4 regions of the Bradyrhizobium sp. 45 genome follow, and region 1 is predicted to be linked to each of the others. Evidence: predicted binding sites of a transcription regulator. Region 1 holds the regulator's gene; each other region holds the start of a gene.
The links. Region 1 encodes PhoB, which activates phosphate uptake and scavenging genes when phosphate is short. Its sites were predicted from a motif close to TGTCATNNANCTGTCAT; they were not measured.
Positions count from the first base shown of each region.

Region 2: ugpB (sn-glycerol-3-phosphate ABC transporter substrate-binding protein UgpB) is a predicted target of PhoB. The motif match lies at 1,777-1,793, and genes of this name have one in related genera.
Region 3: phnC (phosphonate ABC transporter ATP-binding protein) is a predicted target of PhoB. The motif match lies at 2,331-2,347, and genes of this name have one in related genera.
Region 4: IVB42_RS19605 (DUF2794 domain-containing protein) is a predicted target of PhoB. The motif match lies at 1,987-2,003, and genes of this name have one in related genera.

Region 1 is NZ_JADPIX010000049.1:56,038-60,145, reverse strand. Features, by position in the region: gene pstA (phosphate ABC transporter permease PstA) at 1-701, shown strand, start outside; gene pstB (phosphate ABC transporter ATP-binding protein PstB) at 698-1,519, shown strand; gene phoU (phosphate signaling complex protein PhoU) at 1,530-2,246, shown strand; gene phoB (phosphate regulon transcriptional regulator PhoB) at 2,269-2,976, shown strand; gene IVB42_RS06780 (GcrA family cell cycle regulator) at 3,215-3,727, opposite strand.
Region 2 is NZ_JADPIX010000049.1:440,195-444,302, forward strand. Features, by position in the region: gene IVB42_RS08465 (organic hydroperoxide resistance protein) at 1-233, shown strand, start outside; gene IVB42_RS08470 (CaiB/BaiF CoA-transferase family protein) at 410-1,627, shown strand; gene ugpB (sn-glycerol-3-phosphate ABC transporter substrate-binding protein UgpB) at 1,848-3,164, shown strand; gene ugpA (sn-glycerol-3-phosphate ABC transporter permease UgpA) at 3,212-4,093, shown strand; gene ugpE (sn-glycerol-3-phosphate ABC transporter permease UgpE) at 4,093-4,108, shown strand, end outside.
Region 3 is NZ_JADPIX010000122.1:226,770-230,877, reverse strand. Features, by position in the region: gene phnE (phosphonate ABC transporter, permease protein PhnE) at 1-324, opposite strand, end outside; gene phnD (phosphonate ABC transporter substrate-binding protein) at 401-1,336, opposite strand; gene phnC (phosphonate ABC transporter ATP-binding protein) at 1,400-2,209, opposite strand; gene IVB42_RS21320 (chloramphenicol acetyltransferase) at 2,393-3,052, shown strand; gene IVB42_RS21315 (alpha-D-ribose 1-methylphosphonate 5-triphosphate diphosphatase) at 3,049-4,108, shown strand, end outside.
Region 4 is NZ_JADPIX010000110.1:148,692-152,799, forward strand. Features, by position in the region: gene IVB42_RS19595 (Bax inhibitor-1/YccA family protein) at 1-704, shown strand, start outside; gene IVB42_RS19600 (GNAT family N-acetyltransferase) at 933-1,463, shown strand; gene IVB42_RS19605 (DUF2794 domain-containing protein) at 1,556-1,924, opposite strand; gene IVB42_RS19610 (DUF1223 domain-containing protein) at 2,517-3,293, opposite strand; gene acnA (aconitate hydratase AcnA) at 3,528-4,108, opposite strand, start outside.

The sequences.
Region 1 (4,108 bases):
TGTTCACCGAGAACACGCCGCCACCGGGATCGAACGAGGGCGGTCTGCTCAACGCCATCGTCGGCTCGCTGATCATGACCGTGATCGGCGTCGGCATCGGCGCGCCGCTCGGTATGTTCGCCGGCACCTATCTCGCCGAATACGGCCGCAATGACCGGCTGACCTCGGTGATCCGCTTCATCAACGACATCCTGCTCTCGGCGCCCTCGATCATCATCGGCCTGTTCATCTACGGCGCCGTGGTGGTGCCGATGCGCGGCTTCTCGGCGATCGCAGGCTCGCTCGCCCTCGCGGTCATCGTGATCCCGGTGGTGCTGCGCACGACCGAGGACATGCTGCTGCTGGTGCCGAACGCGTTGCGCGAGGCGGCCTCGGCGCTCGGCCTGCCGCGTTCGCTGGTGATCCAGCGGATCGCTTATCGTGCTGCCCGATCGGGTCTCATCACCGGCGTGCTGCTCGCGACCGCTCGCGTCGCCGGTGAAACCGCGCCGCTGCTGTTCACCGCGCTATCGAACCAGTTCTTCAGCCTCGGCCTGAACAAGACGATGGCGAACCTGCCTGTGACCATCAACAACTTCGTGCAGAGCCCCTATGCCTATTGGAAGCAGTTGGCCTGGAGCGGGGCGCTGCTCATCACCCTGACCGTTCTTGCCCTTAATATTTTCGCGCGCATCCTTGGCGCCGAGAGGACCGCAAAATGAGTGATCTTTCCGTGTCGATGAGCGCGTCCGGTGGACTGCCGCACGCGGCGGTGCTGCCCGAGGCGCCCCCCAAGGTGACCGTGCGTAACCTGGACTTCTATTACGGCGAGCACCATGCGCTGAAGAACATCAACCTGACGCTCGGCGCCAACCGCGTTACGGCGTTCATCGGTCCGTCGGGCTGCGGCAAGTCGACCCTGCTGCGCATCTTCAACCGGATGTACGACCTCTATCCCGGCCAGCGCGCCACCGGTCAGCTCATGCTCGATCAGACCAACATTCTCGACCCCAGGCTGGACCTCAATTTGCTGCGCGCCCGCGTCGGCATGGTGTTCCAGAAGCCGACGCCGTTCCCGATGACGATCTACGAGAACATCGCGTTCGGCATCCGTCTCTATGAGAAGATCTCGAAGTCCGAGATGGACGGCCGCGTCGAGAAGGCGCTGCGCGGCGGCGCGCTGTGGAACGAGGTCAAGGACAAGCTCAACGCCTCCGGCCTGTCGCTCTCCGGCGGCCAGCAGCAGCGCCTCTGCATCGCCCGCACCGTCGCGGTGCGGCCCGAGGTGATCCTGTTCGACGAACCCTGTTCGGCGCTCGACCCGATCTCGACCGCCAAGGTCGAGGAGCTGATCCAGGAGCTGTCCGAGGATTACACGATCGCTATCGTCACCCACAACATGCAACAGGCGGCGCGCGTCTCCGACAAGACCGCCTTCATGTATCTCGGCGAGCTGATAGAGTTCGACGACACCAGCAAGATCTTCACGTCGCCGTCAGATCGGCGCACGCAGGATTACATCACCGGCCGGTTCGGCTAGGAGACGCGACATGGGTTCTGAACATACCGCAAAGGCTTTCGACACCGACCTCCAGGAACTCACTCGCCTGGTCGCCGAGATGGGCGGCATCGCCGAGCGCATGATCGTCGAGTCCGTCGACGCGCTGATCCGCCGCGACGTCCCGCTCGGCCAGCGCGTCGTCGCCATCGACACCGAGCTCGACGCGCTGCAGAAGCGCATCGAGGAGCGTGCGGTGCTCACCATCGCCCGCCGCCAGCCGATGGCGGTCGATCTGCGCGAGATCGTCGGCGCCATGCGCGTCGCGACCGATCTCGAGCGCATCGGCGACCTCGCCAAGAACATGGGCAAGCGCGTCGCGGCGCTGGAGACGGACTTCCATCCGCTCAAGCTGTTCCGCGGCCTCGAGCACATGACCGACCTCGTGCAGCAGCAGGTCAAGTCGGTGCTGGACGCCTATGCCGCGCATGATTTGCCGGCGGCGATGGCGGTGTGGAAGGGCGACGAGGAAGTCGACGCCATCTGCACCTCGCTGTTCCGCGAACTCCTCACCTACATGATGGAGGATCCGCGCAATATCTCGTTCTGCATCCATCTGATGTTCTGCGCCAAGAACATCGAGCGGATCGGCGACCACGCCACCAATATCGCCGAGACCGTGTTCTACATGATCGAGGGCCAGGCGATCACCGACAAGCGGCCGAAGGGCGACATGACGACCTTTGCCAACACGGTACCGAACACCTGAAGACTTAAGGAGCGACGACCCGATGGGCGCACGCATTATGGTGGTTGAGGACGAGGAAGCCCTGACCGAGCTTCTCCGCTACAACCTCGAAGGCGACGGCTATGACGTCGAGACGGTGATGCGCGGCGACGACGCCGACACCCGCCTCAAGGAGCACATCCCCGATCTGATCGTGCTCGACTGGATGCTGCCGGGCCTGTCAGGCATCGAATTGTGCCGGCGGCTTCGCACCCGTCCCGAGACCAAGCAGCTCCCGATCATCATGCTCACCGCGCGCGGCGAGGAGAGCGAGCGGGTGCGGGGTCTTGCGACCGGCGCCGACGATTACATCGTCAAGCCGTTCTCGGTGCCGGAGCTGCTGGCGCGCGTGAAAGGCCTGCTGCGGCGCGCGAGCCCGGAGCGCCTCGCCACCGTCCTTGCTTTTGGCGACATCGAGCTCGACCGTGACAAGCGCCGCGTGGCGCGCTCGGGCCGGCCGATCGATCTCGGTCCGACCGAATATCGCCTGCTGGAGTTCTTCCTGGAGCATCCGGGACGGGTGTTCTCGCGCGAGCAGCTGCTCGACAGCGTCTGGGGCCGCGACATCTATATCGACGAGCGCACCGTCGACGTGCATATCGGCCGCCTGCGCAAGCTGCTCAATCTCGGCCGCGAGCAGGACCCGATCCGCACCGTCCGCGGCGCCGGCTACGCGCTGGATGATCGCTTCGCGAAGGCGGAGCAGGTGTAGGGTTGCAGGCTTGTTTGTTGGCGAGCTGTCCCTGCATTCTCAGCCGTCGTCCCGGACAAGCGAGCGAAGCGAGCGCTGATCCGGGACCCATAACCACCGAACGTGGTTTGGCGAAGACTCGGAGTGACCCCTTCCGCACGATTATTGCGTGCTCGGAGTATGGGTCCCGGCCCCCCGTGCGCAATTGCGCACTAGGCCGGGACGACACTGAAATTGTTGAACTGTCTTCGCGTGACGACTAACGGGGACCCGGCTTTACCGGTGCGCGGCGCCGATCCGACGCGGGCTGGTACGCAACGCGCGAGTGCTGGGCGCAATAGGGCAGTCCGGACAGCGCCCTTCCACCGCAGAAGAAGAAGTCCGGGCTCGAGGGATCGCCGACCGGCCAGTGGCAGGTCGCCTCGTTCAATTCCAGCAGCGACAGCCGCTGGCTCATCGGCACCACGTTGTCGTAGGTGACCGGATCCGGCTCAGCCTCGACCTCGAAGGCCTGCGCCAGCGCGGTGTTGCCGCGCGAGATCGGGCGGCTCACCCGCATCATGTGCTGCGCGGGGCGCGCCTTGCGCGGCCGCGGCGCTGCCGATGATGGGCTCTTGGCGCGGCCCGAAAGGCCGAGCCTGTGCACTTTGCCGATCACGGCATTGCGGGTCACATTGCCGAGCTCCGCCGCGATCTGGCTGGCCGAAAGTCCGGCCTCCCAGAGCTTTTTCAGCTGCTCGACGCGATCATCGGACCAGGTCAAAACCGTCATTGCACCCTTTCCCTCGCTGCGCGCCAGCCATCCTGGGGCCTCGCAGCGAATGCCTAAGCCTTCAAAAACCCGTGCCGCCAGAATCCCTTAAGGCTCGCCGGGCGCGTCTTGAACGCCCGAACGTTTACGCCGGTACATAAGGACTTAAAGATCAGAACCACTGCACGAGATGTCGTATCTGACAATCCAAACGCTACAATATGGCGTGACTCCCGCGCAAGAGTCCGCCGACTCGCTTCCACATGTTCCGTGGCCAAATCCCGCAAAATCGGCACCGCAAGACTACGGATTCAGCGTTTCGCGAGGCTTTCCGGGCGGCATTGACACCCGTTTCACCAGGCCTAAGATAGTCGCACGTGCCGCCCTCAAGAGGCGGCACGT
Region 2 (4,108 bases), 380 kb from region 1:
AGTTCGTGTCCTCGCAGGGCGGCCCCAAGGTTCCGGCCGACGCCTCCGTGACCTCGACCGTCGGCATCGGCCCGCGCGCGGCCGGCGGCTTCGGTCTCGACATCGACCTTGCCGTCTCGCTGCCGGGCCTCGCCCGCGCGGAAGCCGAGGCGCTGGTCGAGAAGGCGCACCAGGTGTGCCCGTATTCCAACGCGACGCGCGGCAATGTCGACGTCCGTCTGACGGTCGTCTGATCGGTTAGCTGAAGCGGCTGGCCCGAGATACCCCTCGGGCCGGCCGCCTCCCTTGATTTGCCATCCCGCGGGATTGCGGCGAGCGGCCTGCATGACGCCCTACGCGCGAAGCCATTGCCGGCTCGGACGAACCTCGTTAGGCCTGTGATCAATACCGACACAGGGGACGCGAAGGCATGACTGAAGCCGCCAGTTCTGGAGCTGCCATGGGTGCAATGAGCGGCCTGCGCGTCATCGATCTGACGCGCGTGCTCGGCGGCCCCTATTGCACCCAGATCCTCGCCGACCATGGCGCCGACGTGATCAAGGTCGAGCCGCCCGCAGGCGACGAGGTACGCGACTGGGGCCCTCCCTTCCACGAGGAAGACGCGGCCTATTTCATCGGCATCAACCGCAACAAGCGCTCGATCGGCCTCGACCTCGCCTCCGAGGGCGGCCGGACCGTGCTGCTCAAGATGCTGGAGAGCGCCGACGTCCTGATCGAGAACTTCAAGCCGGGCACGCTGGAGAAATGGGGCATCGGCAACGAGGTGTTACGCGAGAAATTTCCGCGCCTCGTGCATTGCCGGATCTGCGGCTTCGGCGCCGACGGCCCGCGCGGCGGCAATCCCGGCTATGACGCCATCATCCAGGCCATGACCGGCATGATCGCGGCGACCGGCTCGCCCGAGAGCGGACCGATGCGGATCGGCGTGCCGCTGGTCGACATCGGCACCGGCCTCTATGCGGCGATCGGCATCTTGATGGCGCTGTCGGAGCGGCAGCGCTCGGGCCAGGGCCAGTTCCTGGAGACCACGCTGTACGAGACCGGTCTCGCCATCATGCATCCGCACACCGCGAATTATTTCATGCATGGCAAGCCGCCGTCGCTCACCGGCAACGAGCATCCCAACCTCGTGCCCTATGCGATCTTCCCGACCAAGACCGACGACATCTTCATCGGCGTCGGCAATGACGGCACCTTCCGCAAGCTCGCCAAGGAGATCGGCAAGCCCGAGCTCGGCACCGATCCGCGCTTTGCGCGCAACAAGGATCGCATCGGCAATCGCGAGGCGCTGCGGGCCGAGCTTGCCGCCGTGTTCAGCCAGCACGAGGCCGAGCCGCTGTGCAATCGCCTGCTCGCCGCGGGCCTGCCCGCCGGCCCCGTGCAGAAGATCGACCAGGCATTGACCAACCCGCACACGATCGCGCGCGGCGATATTATCGAGAAGGATTGGTACAAGGGCGTGGCGTCGCCGATCCGGCTCGACCGCAGCAAGCCGAGCCTGCGGCGCCTGCCGCCGAAATTCAGCGAGCACGCCGCCGAGGTCCTGGGCGAATTCGGCTACTCCAGGTCCGAGATCGACGCGATGGTCGAGCAGGGCACTGTCTGCGGCCCCGAGCGCAAGCGCTAGCGCCCTCGCCTTCCACATCCCACGGCAATGCCGCAGTGCGGTGCGGGCGCTCTGTGCACCGCGAACGGAGGACGCTGCGCGCGCGGCATTCGCCTATTTGACGGCTTCCCTTTTCCAGCGCTTGCCGCTTTCGTTTCGGCCGCTTACACAGTCATGTGAACGTCATATGGCGCTGCTAGCGCAAGCGATCATTTTTGACGGCCCAAGGGAGGTTTACTTGATGGCTCTTCGACATTTTGGAGCGGCTGCCGCTATTGCACTCACGGTTGGACTATCGGCCTCGCCGGCCTTGGCCGTGACCGAAATCCAGTGGTGGCACGCGATGACCGGCGCCAACAACGACGTCATCGTCAAGCTCGCCACCGACTTCAACGCGTCGCAGAGCGACTACAAGGTGATCCCGACCTACAAGGGCAACTATCCCGATACGATGAACGCCGGCATCGCGGCGTTCCGCGCCGGCAACGCCCCGCACATCATGCAGGTGTTCGAAGTCGGCACCGCGACCATGATGGCCGCGACCGGCGCCGTGAAGCCCGTCTACAAGCTGATGGCCGACGCCGGCGAGAAGTTCGACCCCAAGATCTACCTGCCCGCCATCACCGGTTATTATTCGACGTCGAAGGGCGAGATGCTGTCCTTCCCTTTCAACTCGTCCTCGACCGTGATGTGGGTGAACCTCGACGAGCTGAAGAAGGCGAACGTAGAGATCCCGAAGACCTGGCCCGAAACGTTCGAGGCCGCCAAGAAGCTGAAGGCTGCCGGTCATGACACCTGCGGCTTCTCGGGCTCCTGGATCACCTGGGTCAATCTCGAGCAGCTCTCGGCGTGGCACAACGTGCCGCTCGCCAGCAAGGCCAACGGCCTCGACGGCTTCGACACCGTGCTCGAGTTCAACGGACCGCTTCAGGTCAAGCATCTCGAAACCCTGGTCGAGCTGCAGAAGACCAAGACCTATGACTACGCCGGCCGCACCAACACCGGCGAAGGCCGCTTCACTTCGGGCGAGTGCCCGATCTACCTGACCTCGTCGGCCTTCTTCGGCAACGTCAAGGCGCAGGCCAAGTTCAACTTCACCGCCGTGCCGATGCCGTATTATCCCGACGTCAAGGGCGCACCGCAGAACTCGATCATCGGCGGCGCTTCGCTGTGGGTGATGGGCGGCAAGTCGGCCGAGGAATACAAGGGCGTCGCGAAATTCCTGACCTTCCTCTCCGACACCGATCGCCAGGTCTACATCCACAAGGCCTCCGGCTACCTGCCGATCACCAAGGCGGCCTACGCCAAGGCGAAGGAAGAAGGCTTCTACAAGGATCAGCCCTATCTCGAGACCCCGCTGCTCGAGCTGACCAACAAGGAGCCGACCGAGAATTCGCGCGGTCTGCGCCTCGGCAACATGGTGCAGCTGCGTGACGTCTGGTCGGAAGAGATTGAGCAAGCGCTGGCCGGCAAGAAGAGCGCCAAGCAGGCGCTCGATGCCGCCGTCGAGCGCGGCAACACGATGCTGCGGCAGTTCGAAAAGACCGCCGTCAAGTGAGGCAATGAGCGGCAGGCCGCGACCCGGCCTGCCGCTCTGCTGGCATCATGCAAAAGCAAGCCATCTTCCAGTCAAGACTGTTACCGTACGCGCTGGTTGCGCCGCAGCTCGCGATCGTCCTGATTTTCTTCTATTGGCCGGCCCTGCAGGCGGTGATCCAGTCCTTCCTGCTCCAGGATGCGTTCGGTCTGTCGACCACCTTTGTCTGGTTCGAGAATTACGTCGAGCTGTTCAAGGACGCAGCCTATTTCGAGGCGATCGTCCGGACCTTCTTGTTCTCGTTCGCCATCGCCGTCTCGTCGCTGTCCTTTGCGCTGCTGCTCGCCGTGATGGCGGACAAGCCGCTGCGTGGCTCGATGCTCTACCGCACGCTCCTGATCTGGCCCTATGCGGTGGCACCGCCCGTGGTCGGCGTGCTCTGGATCTTCATGCTGCATCCCTCGCTCGGCGTGCTCTCGCGCTATCTGCGCAATATGGGCGTCGACTGGAATCCGCTGCTCGACGGCGACCAGGCCGCGGCGCTGATCATCCTCGCCGCCGCGTGGAAGCAGATCTCCTATAATTTCCTGTTCTTCCTCGCCGGCCTGCAAGCGATCCCAAAGAGCGTGTTCGAGGCCGCCGCGATCGACGGCGCCCGTCCGATGCGGCGGTTCTGGACCGTGACCTTCCCGTTGCTGTCGCCGACCATCTTCTTCCTGCTGGTGGTCAACATCGTCTACGCCTTCTTCGACACGTTCGGCATCATCGACACGATGACCCGCGGCGGCCCCGGAACGTCGACGGTCACGCTGGTCTACAAGGTCTATTCCGACGGCCTGCTCGGCGGCAATCTCGGCAGCTCGGCGGCGCAGTCGGTGATCCTGATGGTCATGGTCATCGTGCTCACCGGAATCCAGTTCCGGTTCGTCGAACGCAAGGTGACCTACTGATGGTCGAGGAAGAGG
Region 3 (4,108 bases), on a different contig from region 1:
CGTGCCGACATAGGAGATCAGCAAAGTCTCGCCCAGCATCCTCAGCCATTTGCGCCAGCCCCACAGCCACTCGCCGACATCGGTCCAGACCCGCTGGCCGGTGTCGAGTGTGAGGATGCGGTCGAAATAGCTGATGAAGTTGCCAAAGTGGGCGAACAGCGTGCGCAGATTCACTTCAGCGCCGATCGCGGCCAGACACAGTGCTGCGGCGAAGATCACGGCTCCAGACAGGATTCGGAGCCGCTTGCGCGCCACCGCCTGGCGATAGGCGGCGTTGAGCACGGCGAGCTGTTGCTCGGGGAGGATCGAAACCGCGACGGTCATCTTGGCCAGGAAAATGGTCAATCAAAGAGAAAGAGCCGGGTCCATCGACCCGGCTCCAGTGGCATCGTCCCGAAACTCAGGACGCCTTCTTCTTACGCAGCGCATCGACGAACTTGATCAGCTCGATCGTGCCATCCCAATCCTTGGTGGTCGCGGGATGAAAACCCTTCTTCTGGCCGTCCTGGAGGCGATGGAACGCAGCCTTGTCCTTGGCCGGCGCGTCGAAGAACGCCTTGGCGATGGCGGCCTTGGCCTCTTCCGGCAGGTCAGAATTGTAGGCATAGGGGCCGTTGATGATCGGCGCCGACTTGTGGATGATGCGGAAATCATCCTTCTTCATCGCCGAGCCATCGGCATTCTTCAGCATGCCCTTGGTCAGCATCTGCGCTAATGTCGAGTCGTTGTCGCTGGTCCACTGGTTGGCCGCGACGTCGACCGTGCCCTGCGCCAGCGCCAGGATCGCGTTCTCGTGGCTTCCGGTGAAGACGACCTTGCTGAAATAGGTGTCGGCGTCCGCGATGCCCATCTTGTCGAGCTCGAAGCGCGGCACGTTGTTGCCGGAGGTCGAGTTCGGGTCGACCAGGCCGAGGTTCTTGCCCTTGAGCTGGTCGATGCTCTTGTAGGCGCTGCTCGCCTTGACGAAGAACACCGAGTAATAACCGGTGGAGCCGTCGGAGTTGATGTCGTTGGCGAAGGCGTCGGTCTTGACGCCGGTCAGGCGGGCGCGGGCGAACGAGGCCGAGCCGTAGCTCGCGATGTGAATGTTGCCGGCACGCTGGCCTTCGATTACGGCAGCGTAGTCGTTGGCGATGCGCAGCGTGACTTTCACGCCCAATTCCCTGGAGAGATAGCTCATGAACGGCGCCCAGCGCTCGGTCACGCCCGAGGCGTTTTCCGCCGGAATGACCGCGAAGGTCAGCTCGGGATATTTGGCTTTCCAGTCTTCGGCGGAGGCCGAAGTCGTCAACGCGAGCGCGGCGGCGCCGGCGAGAATCAATCTGCGAGTAATCATGATAGCCTCTTCATTGGTTGAGGTCGGTTGACGCAAAATTGGTAAGTCCTGATGCGGCGCAGCTCAGGCGGCGGCCGCCGTTCCAAGCGCCGGAATGCCCTGTCGCACCGGTGCAGGCGTGCCGCCCATGACTTCGGCGGCTTCGAGATCGTAGAGCTCGCGCGCCACGTGGTCGGTCAGCTCGGCCGGCGCGCCGTCGAACACCACGCGGCCCTGCGCCATGCCAATCAGGCGGTCGCAATAGCTGCGCGCCAGGTCGAGCGAATGCAGATTGCAGAGCACCGTGATGCCGAAGTGCTTGTTGATGCGCAGCAGCGCATCCATGACGATCTTGGTGTTGCGCGGATCGAGCGAGGCGATCGGCTCGTCGGCGAGGATGATGTCGGGCTGCTGCACCAGCGCGCGGGCAATCGCGACGCGCTGCTGCTGGCCGCCGGAGAGCTGATCGGCGCGCTGGGCCGCGAGCGGGGCAATGTCGAACTGTTCGAGCGCGGACATCGCCAGCGCCCTGTCCTGCTCGGGCCAGGTCTGCGACAGCGAGCGCCAGGCCGGCATCGTCGCAAGCCGTCCCATCAGGACGTTGGTGAGCACATCGAGCCGGCCCACCAGATTGAACTGCTGAAAGATCATCGCCGAGCGCGCCCGCCACTGCCGCAGCTCCTTGCCGCGCAGCGCCGTGACGTCGAGGCCGTCGAACAGGATGCGGCCCTGTGCAGGGGTCGCGAGACGGTTGATGGTGCGCAGCAGGGTCGACTTGCCGGCGCCGGAGCGTCCGATCACGCCGACGAAGCCGCCGGGAGAGACTTGAAACGAGGCGTCGTCCACCGCGGCTTTCACGCCGAAGCGACACGTCAGACCTTCAACCACCAGCATGCAGGGCTCCAGAGTAGCTGGGACCCACCGCTAACGCCGGCGCTTGACACTTGTGTGACACGGACGTTGCGGTGCGGCGATCCTACACACCTCATCTCCTGTTCATCCCCTGTCATGGCGTCGTCATGACATTGTCATCAAGCCGCTCGAAGAGAAACGCCCGCCCTCTCGTTCGGATTCAACATGGCCGCCAAAGCTCTTTCGGTCCAGCCGACTGTCGATCCCTCCGCGAAGCTGCACGACGCCAGGCTTGGGGCCTACACCGAGGTCGGCGCGCGCACGATGCTGCACGAGGTGACGATGGGGGATTACTCCTATATCGTGAACGACGCCCAGATCACCTACACCACCATCGGAAAATTCTGCTCGATCGCGGCGATGACACGGATCAATCCGGGCAATCACCCGATGCAACGCGCCACGCAGGCGCACTTCACCTATCGTTCGAGCGCCTATTTCGAAGGCGAGAGCGACGACACGGAATTCTTCGACTGGCGGCGCCAGCATCACGTCCATATCGGCCATGACGTCTGGATCGGCCATGGCGCGATCGTTCTGCCGGGCCGCAACATCGGCACCGGCGCGGTGATCGCGGCCGGCGCCATCGTCACCAAGGACGTTCCGGCCTACACCATCGTCGCCGGCAATCCGGCGCGCATCGTGCGCCGGCGGTTCTCGGAAGAGGTTGCGGGGCGGCTTGCGAGGCTCGCTTGGTGGGACTGGGATCACGACAAGTTGCGTGAAGCCCTGCCCAATTTCCGCAAGCTCGGGATTGAGGATTTCCTCACGGCATACGAAGCAGGGGCACCCTCTTCTGCCAGCAAACGAAGCGCGGTCGCGTGACAGACATATTCCTCGAGGGCGGGCGGGCCCTGATCGGCTCCGAGTTCGCCGAAACGTCGCTTCTCGTGTCCGGAACGGACATCGCAGAGATCAATGCCTCGCGCAGCCGGGCGCGGCTGGCGATCAAGGCGCGCGATCTGCTGGTCCTGCCGGGCATCGTCGATCTGCATGGCGATGCCTTCGAGCGACAGATGATGCCGCGCGCCGGGGTCGATTTCCCGATCGACGTCGCGCTCGCCGACAGCGACCGCCAGGCGATCAGCAACGGCATCACCACGGTTTTTCACGCCACGACCTGTTCGTGGGAGCCGGGCCTGCGCAGCGCCGGCAATGCGCGCAGCCTGATGGAGGCGATCGAACGGCAGCGCCCGCAATTCGCCGCCGACACCCGCTTTCACCTGCGCCACGAGACCTACAATCTCGACGCCGAAACCGAGATCAGCCAATGGCTCACTGAGGGCCGCGTCGACCTGTTCGCCTTCAACGACCACATGGACGGCACGGTTGGGGACATGGCCAAGCCGCGCAAGCGCAATCGCATGGTGGAGCGCACCGGCCTGTCGAGCGAGGAATTCGACCGGCTGGTCGGACACATAATGTCCCGCGCCGCGGATGTGCCGGCTTCCGTGTCACGGCTGGCCGCGACGGCCCGCGCCGCCGACGTGCGGATGCTCTCGCACGATGATGCGACGCCGGCGATGCGCGAAGGCTTTCGCGCCATGGGCGTGGCGATTGCGGAGTTTCCGATCAACGAGGAGACAGCGCGGGCGGCAGCAAGCCACGGTGACGCCATCGTCTACGGCGCGCCGAACGTCGTGCGCGGAGGCAGCCACACGGGCTGGACCAGGGCATCCGACATGATCGCCAAAGGGCTCTGCTCGGTTCTGGCCTCGGACTACTACTATCCCGCGCAGCTGCTCGCTGCGTTCCGGCTCGCCGCCGATGGCGTGCTGCCGCTGACCGAGGCCTGGAATCTGGTCTCCGCCGCGCCCGCGCGCGCGACCGGTCTTGCAGATCGCGGCGTGCTCGCGGAAGGCCGGCGCGCGGACATTCTGC
Region 4 (4,108 bases), on a different contig from region 1:
CCTACATGCTGCGCATCTACAACTACATGAGCATCGGCCTGGCCATCACCGGCCTTGCCGCCCTCGGCGTCTACATGGCCGCCGTGACGGACGTTCCGACCCCGGAAGCCGTGCGGGTCGGCAAGCTGTTCCTGACGCCGTTCGGCTACGCGATGTTCGTCAGCCCCCTGAAGTGGCTGTTCATGCTCGCGCCGCTCGCCATGGTGTTCGTGATCTCGGCAGGCATCAACCGGCTCGCTCCTTCGACCGCCCAGATCCTGTTCTGGGTGTTCGCGGCACTGATGGGCGTCTCGCTGTCCTCGATCTTCCTGGTGTTCACGCACACCTCGATCGTCCGGGTGTTCTTCATCACCGCGGCGACTTTCGGCGCGCTCAGCCTCTACGGTTACACCACCAAGCGTGACATGAGCGGAATGGGTTCGTTCCTGTTCATGGGCCTGATCGGCATCGTCATCGCGAGCCTGGTGAACCTGTTCCTGGCGAGCTCGGTGCTGCAGTTCGTCGTGTCGGTGGTCGGCGTGCTGGTGTTCGCGGGCCTCACCGCCTGGGATACCCAGCGGCTGAAGAACGACTACATCTACGGTTACGCTTCGGCCGGCGGTGACATCGCAGAGCGTGCGGCCATCACCGGCGCGCTGTCGCTGTACCTGAACTTCATCAACTTGTTCACGCTGCTCCTGCAGCTCCTCGGCCAGCGCGACTAAGCGCCAGCCCAGAGTGGACGACAGCAACCCCCGGCCGAGAGGCCGGGGTTTTTGTTTGGGGCGAGCCTCTCAACACCCACCGTCATTGCGAGCGCAGCGAAGCAATCCAGAGTCCCTCCGCTGGTGCATTTCTGGATTGCTTCGTCGCAAGGGCTCCTCGCAAGGACGGAGTATGAGGAAGCACGGTTGCCTCTTCCAGCCGCCCCGGGAAGGCTCTAATCTTGCGGCATGTCCGCACCCGATATCAGGCCCACCACCGAGGCCGACCTCCCCGCCATCACGGCCATCTATCGGCAGGCTGTCCGCGAGGGCACCGCGACGTTCGAGCTGGAGCCGCCCGACCTTGCCGAGATGACGCGCCGCTACCGCACGCTGATCGACGGCGGCTACCCCTATTTCGTCGCCATCCTCGACGGGCGCGTCGCCGGCTACGCCTATGCCGGTGCCTACCGGCCCCGCCCGGCCTACCGCTTCACGGTCGAGAACTCGATCTATCTCGATCCATCCTTCCACCGCCGCGGCATCGGGGCGCTCCTGCTGGAGCGGCTGATCGTCGAATGCGAGGCACGCGGCTTCCGTCAGATGATCGCGGTAATTGGGGATTCCACCAATGCCGGCTCGATCGGCGTGCACACCAGGGCCGGCTTCAAAATGATCGGCACGCATCCCAGCGTCGGGCTGAAATTCGGCCGCTGGCTGGACACGGTAATGATGCAGCGGAGCCTCGGCGAGGGCGCCAAGAGCGTGCCGGGGAAGTAAGGCCCGTAGCCCGGGTGAGCGAAGCGATACCCGGGAACGCTGCAAGCAAAGACCCGGATGTCGCTACGCTCATCCGGGCTACTGGATCCCTGCTACACCACCGCCAATTTGCGATCGATCACCAGGAGCACGCGCTCCAGTTCGTGGCCGCGGCGCAGGATCAAGCCCGTCGCCGAGATCACGCTGTACATGCCCTGCTTGCGCGCGAGGCGCGGATCCTTCTCGATACGATAGATCGGCACTTCCGAGGCGCGGCGAAAGACCGAGAACACAGCGCGATCCCTGAGGAAGTCGATGGCATAGTCGCGCCACTCGCCTTCGGCAACCATCCGGCCGTAGAGATTGAGAATACGGTGCAGCTCGAGCCGGTTGAACGTCACGCGGCTCAGTTGCGCATTCGAAGCGGCGGGGCGCGCCGCCGCACGCTGTTCGCTCGGATCGGTATCCTCCGACAGACTCATAGGCCGCCTCCTGTCGCATCAGCATGACCGCGTCCGCGAAGACCGTCCCTCGACCGCGGATCATGACGGTTGCATGATTGCGCCAACTGTTCCCCACCGCAAGGGCCCTTGGAAGGACCTTGGAATCGGAGCCAATCCGCCCACACGCAGCGGTGGAACTCTGTCGCGGCAAACCGTCACGGGATCGTTAGCAGGAATCATAGTGTCGCCGCTTTTCCGCCAAGCGACTGCCGCCCTGCGTTGCGAAAAGACCTATGTGCGTTGACCCGGTCCTTTCGGTTCCGGATTCCTCAGCCCCCAGCCCCCCGGGGCCGTCAGGATCGGGTCTGTTCGCACGACAAGGAGGGCCAACGCGAGTTGGTCCTTTTTTGTTTGAGTCGAATTGTTTGGGTCGGGATGTTTCTGCCTCGACGGATATCTCAGCATCTCAGCAAAAACCCTTTCCCCTCATCCTGAGGAGCCGCGAAGCGGCGTCTCGAAGGATCGAGGCCGAGCTGCCTCAGCAGGGCCTGCATGGTTCGAGACGGCGCTGACGCGCCTCCTCACCATGAGGATTGAGAGTGTGCTTGAGTCGGACGATTCGAAGTGCGCGTCAGTGCAGCGACGTGTACGCCGCGCCCAGCATCGGGCCCGGTCTCTCCCGGCTGCCGTCCTGGACATAGACCACGGCACCGTCGACGCCGTCACGCGTGAGGTTCTCGATCGGCACCGTCCAGCTTTCCGGGCGGCCGGTCCAGTCGCCGACCTTCAGCAGGTTGCGCACCACGTTGTGATAGATCACTTGCTGTCCGCGATTTTCGCCGCGACTGATCGCGATCGGCACCGACCTCGCAATCGAGCAGATCCAGACCTCGCCGTGGGACGCCGTCGGCTCCTTGCTCGCGGCCACCGAGACGTTGATCTGCTTGCCCGCGAGCGACATCGTCACCGGCACGCTCATCACACCAGTGCCCGTCTCGGTTTTGCCGATGGCGCTTTCGATGCCGGTGCGGTCGCTGCCGACGACATGCGTGGAGCCGTTGACCACGACCTGCGGCGTGTAGACTTCGCGGTCGCCGCGCATGCGCGAATACGCACGCTGCCGTGCAGAGAAGCGCGAATCGGCCAATGTGTCCTTCCAGCCGAGATAGTCCCAATAGTCGATCGGCATGCTCAGCGCGATGATCGAGGGATCGCGGGCGAGGTCGCCGATGATCTTGTCGGCCGGCGGGCAGGAGGAGCAGCCCTGCGAGGTAAACAACTCGACAACGGCGCGGGGATCAGCCTCGGCAGGGCGGATGACGGCGACGATTGCACAGAGACCAAGAGCTCCCGACCAGAGGGCACCGGACCAGCGTGAAACCAGATGAGAAGCCGTCATTGTTGTCATGTCGAACGCCGCACACCATTGCTCGTGAGAGGGAAATCTTACCGCCGGATGGTCACCGTAATCTTACGGGCCTCACACATTTGTTGTCCGTCCAAGAACCGTACAAGGGGAGGTTCTGTGCCGGGCGGGCCCATCTGAAGCCTGCCGCAAACGCGTGAAGGCGGCCTTGTGATAGGCCGCCTTCGTGTAACCTACTACTCACTTCGCAGTGAGCCACCGTTCACAAATCCGCGCTTACGCCGCGAGCTTGCGTAGCACGTAGTGCAGGATGCCGCCGTTGCGGTAGTATTCGAGTTCGTCCAGCGTATCGATGCGGCAGAGCAGCGAAACGCGCTGCAGCGAACCGTCGCCGGAGACGATCTCCGCGGTCAGCTTCTGGCGCGGCTTGAGGTCGCCAACGAGGCCGCGCAGCGTGACCTTCTCGTCGCCCTTCAGACCGAGCGACGACCAGGAGGTGCCGTCCTCGAAGGTCAGCGGCAGCACGCCCATACCGACCAAATTGGAGCGGTGGATGCGCTCGAAGCTCTGGCAGATCACGGCGCGCACGCCGAGCAGACGGGTGCCCTTCGCGGCCCAGTCGCGCGAGGAGCCGTTGCCGTATTCGGCGCCGGCGAACACCACCAGCGGCACCTGCTCCTGCTGGTACTTCATCGCGGCGTCGTAGATCGACATCTGCTCGCCGTCGGGCCAGTGCTTGGTGAGACCGCCTTCCGGAATATTGCCGTCGGCGCCCTTCAGCATGAAGTTCTTGATGCGGATATTGGCGAAGGTGCCGCGCATCATGACTTCGTGGTTGCCGCGCCGCGTGCCGTACT